One region of the Streptomyces sp. NPDC051180 genome, then DNA from elsewhere that is predicted to be linked to it. Evidence: riboswitches for the same ligand, from Rfam matches in the RefSeq annotation. Region 1 holds a riboswitch; the other holds the start of a gene.

Region 1 (3,200 bases):
AAGGGGTAGACGAGCGGCAGGTCGCCGAGGGCGGCGTCGGGGCCGCAGGCGGCGGACAGTCCGGCGTTCTTGCCGGGCAGCCACTCCAGGTTGCCGTGCTTGCCGAGGTGGACCATGGCGTCGGCGCCGAAGCCGCCGTCCTCGGCGCGGGCGGCGATCCAGCGGTAGGCGGCCAGGTAGTGGTGGGACGGCGGGAGATCGGGGTCGTGGTAGATCGCGATCGGGTTCTCGCCGAAGCCGCGCGGCGGCTGGATGAGGACCAGCAGGTTCCCGCGGCGCAGCGCGGCGAGGACGATGTCGCCCTCGGGGTTGCGGGAGCGGTCGAGGAACATCTCGCCGGGCGCCGGGCCCCAGTGCTCCTCGACGTGGGTGCGCAGCTCCTCGGGCAGGGTCGCGTACCAGCGCTTGTAGTCGGCGGCGGGGATGCGGACCGGGTTGCGCGCGAGCTGCTCCTCGGTGAGCCAGTCCTGGTCGTGGCCGCCGGCCTCGATCAGGGCGTAGATCAGCTCGTCGCCGTCGCCGGAGACCACGCCGGGGAGGTCCTCCTCCGGTCCGAAGTCGTAGCCCTCCTCGCGCAGCCGGCGGAGCAGGGCGACGGCGGAGGCGGGGGTGTCGAGGCCGACCGCGTTGCCGATGCGGGAGTGCTTGGTGGGGTACGCGGAGAGGACGAGCGCCAGCTTCTTCTCCGCGTTCGGGATGTGGCGGAGCCGGGCGTGCCGGATCGCGATCCCGGCGACGCGGGCCGCGCGCTCGGCGTCGGCGACGTAGGCGGGCAGGCCGTCCTCGTCGATCTCCTTGAAGGAGAACGGGACGGTGATGAGCCGGCCGTCGAACTCGGGCACGGCGACCTGGCTGGCGGCGTCCAGCGGGGAGAGGCCCTCGTCGTTCTCCTCCCACGCGGACCGCGAGCCGGTGAGGCACAGCGCCTGGAGGATCGGCACGTCGAGCGCGGCGAGCGCGCCCGCGTCCCACGCCTCCTCGTCGCCGCCGGCCTGGGCCTCGGCGGGCTTGGTGCCGCCGGCGGCGAGGACGGTGGTGACGATGGCGTCGGCGGTGCGCAGGGTGTCGACGAGTTCGGCCTCGGGGGCGCGCAGGGACGCGACGTACAGCGGCAGCGCGCGGGCGCCGGCGTCCTCGATCGCGTCGCAGAGGGCGCCGACGAAGGCGGTGTTGCCGCTCATGTGGTGGGCGCGGTAGTAGAGCACGGCGACGGTCGGGCCGTCGGTGCGGCGCGGGGTGCGGTCCAGCGGGCCCCAGGTGGGGGCGGCGGCCGGGGCCTCGAAGCCGTGGCCGGTGAGCAGGACCGTGTCGGAGAGGAAGCGGGCCAGCTGCTCCAGGTTGGCGGGGCCGCCGTGCGCCAGGTAGGCGTGGGCCTCGGTGGCGACGCCGACGGGGACGGTGGACGTCTCCATCAGCTGGGCGTCGGGGGCCTGTTCGCCGCTGAGGACGACGAGCGGCTTTCCGGTGGCGCGGATCGCGTCGAGCCCCTCCTGCCAGGAGCGGAGCCCGCCGAGGAGGCGGACGACGACGAGTTCGGCGTCGTCGAGGAGGCCGGGCAGGTCGGCGAGGGGAAGGCGGGCGGGGTTGGCGAAGCGGTACTCCACCGGGCCGCCTGCGGTCCCGGCGTTCGCCGCGCGGGCACTGAGCAGGTCGGTGTCGGAGTGCGACAGCAGCAGAAGCATGGCGTGCGCAGGCCCTTCCTCGGGGTTGTCCGCGCCCCGGGTGGTCGTGTGGATGGCGGGAGTTCCTGACTCACTCGTTCCGGGTCGTGCCGAGGCGCGGCCGGTACGGGCTCACAGTGGCGGGACCGCGCCGGATTCTCACCGGGCTTCCTCCCCGGGGTCCTGGGACCCCATGCCGTCTGCATAGTAGATCGTGCCGTCGGGGGGCCGGGGAGTCGGCAGGATCACACCCGGTGGTCGGTCGGTTTCCCGTGGGTATGCTCGCCGCCATGCCGCCCACCCCACCCCCGACGCCCGAACGGGGCGAACCTCGCATACGGGACCGTGGCGACGCCTGCCCCGGGGCGCTGCGCCTGCACGCGGCCGACGACGGTCGGCTGGCCCGACTCCGGCTCCCCGCAGGTCGTTTGACGCTCCGTCAGGCACAGGTCCTGGCCGACGCGGCGGAGGCCCTCGGCGACGGGCGGATCAGCGTCACCTCGCGCGGCAACGCGGAGCTGCGCGGCCTTCCGGAGGGGTGCGGGGCCCGGCTGGCGGAGCTGCTCGCCGCGGCGGACCTGCTGCCCTCCCCCACCCACGAACGCGTCCGCAACATCATCGCCTCGCCCACCGCCGGCCTCGGCGGACTCGGCCACGCCGACGTGCAGTTGTGGGCCCGAGGGCTGGACGCCGCCCTCTGCGCGGAGCCCCGGGCCGCGTCCCTTTCGGGACGGTTCCTGTTCGTCCTCGACGACGGCCGCGGCGAGGTCGCCGGCCTCGGCGGCGATGTGAGCTTGGTCGCAGAGCCGGACGGGACCGCCCTGCTGCGGCTCGGCCCGGCGGCCTTCCGGATCGACGCCGCCGACGCGGTCCCGGCCGCCCTCGTCGCCGCCCTCGCCTTCCTGGACGCCGCCGACGCGGCCGGCACCGGGGCCTGGCGGCCGCGGGAGCTGCCCGACGGCCACGTCCCGGAGTGGGCCGGGGCCCTGGCCCGCGCCGGAGTCGACGCGGAGCCCGTCCCCGTACCGCCGCCGCTCACCGTCTCCCCGCCGCCCGCCCCCGGGGCGCTCCCCGGCGGGCTGCACGTCCTCGCGCCGCTCGGCCGGCTGACCGCCGCCCAGCTCCGGGCCCTGGCGCCCGCCGCCGAACTCCGCCTCACCCCCTGGCGCGGGGTGGTCGTCGTGGACCCGGCGGACCCGGACGTCCCGACACCCGGGACCGCCGCGGAGCGGCTGCGGGAGCTGGAGCGCCAGGGGTTCGTCACCCGGCCCGGGGCGCCGGGGGCGGGGGTCACCGCCTGCACGGGTCGGCCCGGCTGCGCCAAGTCCCTCGCCGACGTCCGGGCGGACGCGCTCGCCGCGCCGGCGGGGCCGCTGCCCGTGCACTTCTCCGGGTGCGCACGCCGCTGCGGGCACCCGCACGGCGACTGGGTCGAGGTCCTCGCCACCGGCGAGGACGGCTATCTGGTGGACGGACTCCCCACCCCCCGCACCTCCCTGACCGAGGCGGTCGCCACCGCCCGCACGAACCCGACGAGAT
Region 2 (3,200 bases), on a different contig from region 1:
AGAGCCGTCGCCGCGAGGAACCGGCGGGAGACGGCGCACGCGGGCACCAGCACCCGGAGCGTCCCGTCGTACCCCCGGCCGGCGAGCCCCGACTGCAGGCGCTGCGCCCGGTCGAAGGCCCTGACGAAAGTGGTCGCGCCGAGGCCCGCCAGCGAACGCCAGGTCGCGGCCCGGCTGGTGTGCCCCAGCCGGGCCGCCTGCGCCTGCCGGATCCTGGCCAGCGAGTCGAGCAGCAGGAAGATGATCCGGTACATCACCAGGGCCACGTCCACCACCGGCGCCGGCACCCCCGCCCGGACCAGCCGGGGGAGGACGTCGGACACCGGCGTCGTGAACGCGAACAGCAGCACCCCGAGCGAGGCCGACGAAGTACGCAGCAGCAGCTCGACCGCGTGCGCCGGGCCGTCCGGCGCGAGCGCCACCGGCCCCCGGGCCCCGCCCACCTCGAAGAGCAGCGGAACCGCGCCCGTGACACAGAAGCCGAGCGGCACGCGGAACGCCCGCCACAGCTGACGGCCCGCCACGCCGGCCGGACCGAGCAGCACCCCGAGCGTGGCCGCCGCCACGAGCACGGCGCCCGGCCACGGCGGCAGACACACCGCGCACAACGTCAGACCGAAGCCGAGCAGCGCCTTCTCGGCGGGATGGCGGGCACGCCAGCGGCTGCCGTGCGCCGCCGCGTCGATGGGCAGCATCGGCGGCTACGCGTCCCGGCCGGGGACGGGGGCGTCGGCTCCGGCGGCACCGTCCTTGCCCGTGTCGCCCGCGGAGCGCTTCTCGGCGGCCCGCTGCTCGCCGTCGCCCGCGGCCGACGCGGCCCGCGCAGCGCCCTGGCGACGGCCGCGACGCAGACCGAAGTAGTACGCCAGGACGCCGGCGCCCAGTGCGGCCTGGAGGGCGAACAGGGCAGACTCGATCTCCCCGGAAGGAGGTTCGTACAGGGGGCTGAACCAGGGCTCGTAGTCCGGGTGGAGCTCGGTGATCGCGGTCTCCGCCTCGGCGTCGGCCCCGGTGAAGGGCTCCTCCTTGTGGTCGCCGAGGCCCAGCACGAGCGGCAGCACCGCGAGCGCCGCGACGGCGAGGAGCAGAAGGGCGTTGATCCTGGTGTTCCGGCTGATCCTGCTCATCGTGCGGCCGCCTCCTCGTGGCGCTCGGCGGACCGCGGGGCGAGGACGCCGAGACGGGTCAGCTCGCCCTTGCTCGACTGGGTCAGCAACCGCATCACGAGCACGGTCAGCAGGCCCTCGCTCACCGCCAGCGGGATCTGCGTCACGGCGAAGATGCCGCCGAACTTGGCCAGCGCCCCCGCGATGCCGCTGCCCGGGTCGGGGAAGGCCAGCGCCAGCTGCACACTGGTCACGCAGTACGTCGAGAGGTCGGCGACGAACGCGCCGAAGAAGACGGCGACCATCAGCGGCGCACCGAACCGGCGCACCAGCCGGTAGGTCCCGTACCCCGCCCAGGGCCCGACGATCGCCATCGAGAACGCGTTGGCGCCGAGCGTGGTGAGGCCGCCGTGGGCGAGCAGCAGGGCCTGGAAGAGCAGGGTGATCGTCCCCAGGACCGCCATGATCGGCGGCCGGAACAGGATCGCGCCCAGGCCCGTGCCGGTCGGGTGGGAACAACTGCCCGTCACCGAAGGCAGCTTGAGCGCCGACAGGACGAACGTGAAGGCGCCGGAAGCGCCGAGCAGCAGGGTGGACTCGGGGTTCGCGCGCACCTCGCGGGTCAGGGAGCGCACCCCGTGGACGACGAACGGGGCGGCCGCGACGCCCCAGGCGGCGGCGTGCGCAGGGGGAAGGTACCCCTCGGCTATATGCATGGTCGGAAGACCCTCTCCAGCACCTCGTGGATGGACAACGCACCCTGGCCGGTCTCCTGGCTGACGGTCATGCCGTCCGACTCCGCCTTCCCACACCGCGGCGGTCTCCCGTCGCGGTCCAGTGGCTTCCCCGAGGGTGTTCCCCGCGGAGGTGGAGCCGGACCTCCCGATCACAGTGGCGAGGGCCGCACCGGTACTGCACCGGTTTCCCGTACACCAAGGCCCTGCGACATTAGTGCGTTGACCAGGTACATCACAACACGGTCGCCACCCGGTGCGGCCTCTCCGTCACTCCGCGCACCCGCCGCCGGAGGTCACTCCTTGCGGTAGGAGTACGCCTCCGAGGCCGCTGCCGCCACCGCGTCGAGGTCCCCGCCGGCGCTCGCCGTCACCAGCGCCGCCACCGCTCCCTCGACGAACGGCGCGTCCACCAGACGGGATTCCTCCGGGAGTTCGTCGCCCTCGGCGAGCAGCGCCTTCACGGTGAGCACGGCGCTCCCCAGATCGACCAGGAGCGCCACCCCCGCCCCGCGGTCCACGGCCTGCGCCGCCGCCGAGATCAGCTCCGCGCTCGTCCCCAGCCCGCCGTCCGGCAGGCCGCCCGCCGCAGCCAGCGGCGCGAGGTCCCCGCCGCCCGCGAGCCCCGCGGCCAGCTCGGCGACGGCCGCCGCGACCGCCGAGCTGTGCGAGACGAGCACGATACCCACGGGCGCGGCCCCGCCCCCCGCCGGGCTCACGACGCCTCCCCGGCGCCGTGCCCCTCCCCGACGCCCCGGTCCGCGGCGCTCGCGTTCCCGGACGCCGGGTTCCCGGCCGACAGGCCCTCGGCCGCCGCCGTCTCGGCGAGCGCGGCGAACAGCAGGGCCGACGACGTCGCCCCCGGATCCTGGTGCCCCGTCGAGCGTTCGCCGAGGTAGCTGGCCCGGCCCTTGCGCGCCCGCAGGGGTACGGTCGCCAGCGCGCCCTCGTCCGCGGCGGCGCGGGCCGCCGCGAACGAGGTCCGCAGGCCCTCCACCGCCGGAGTCAGCGCGTCCAGCATGGTCTTGTCGCCCACCTGGGCACCGCCCAACCGGGACACGGCGGCCACCCCGGAGTCCAGCGCCTCCGCCAGCCGCTCCCGGGTGACCCCCTCGTCCTCGCCCAGGGTCTTCCCGGCGCTCCGCAGCAGGGTTCCGTACAGCGGGCCCGACGCGCCGCCGACCGTGGAGATCAGCTGTCGCCCGGCGGCGGTGAGCACCGCGCCGGGCGTCGCCGGCGGCTCCTTCGCCAACAGGTCCGTGACCGCGGCGAAGCCGCGCCTGAGATTGGCGCCGTGGTCGGCGTCCCCGATCGCCGAGTCCAGCTCGGTGAGCCGGTCCGCCTCCCGGTCGACGGCCCC

What was found. Region 1 has a riboswitch for cobalamin ahead of cobN (cobaltochelatase subunit CobN). Riboswitches for the same ligand answer to the same signal wherever they lie in the genome.
Region 2: linked by a shared signal. The riboswitch ahead of AB0424_RS01795 (energy-coupling factor ABC transporter permease) and the one ahead of cobN (cobaltochelatase subunit CobN) in region 1 are both predicted to bind cobalamin.

The regions. Positions count from the first base shown of each region.
Region 1 covers NZ_JBFBBC010000003.1:117,070-120,269, forward strand. The annotation lists gene cobN (cobaltochelatase subunit CobN) at 1-1,682, opposite strand, end outside; cobalamin riboswitch at 1,720-1,871, opposite strand; gene AB0424_RS07250 (cobalamin biosynthesis protein CobG) at 1,952-3,200, shown strand, end outside; gene AB0424_RS07255 (precorrin-8X methylmutase) at 3,199-3,200, shown strand, end outside.
Region 2 covers NZ_JBFBBC010000001.1:404,061-407,260, forward strand. The annotation lists gene cbiQ (cobalt ECF transporter T component CbiQ) at 1-695, opposite strand, end outside; gene AB0424_RS01790 (energy-coupling factor ABC transporter substrate-binding protein) at 702-1,118, opposite strand; gene AB0424_RS01795 (energy-coupling factor ABC transporter permease) at 1,124-1,822, opposite strand; cobalamin riboswitch at 1,851-2,086, opposite strand; gene AB0424_RS01800 (PTS fructose transporter subunit IIA) at 2,137-2,529, opposite strand; gene dhaL (dihydroxyacetone kinase subunit DhaL) at 2,556-3,200, opposite strand, start outside.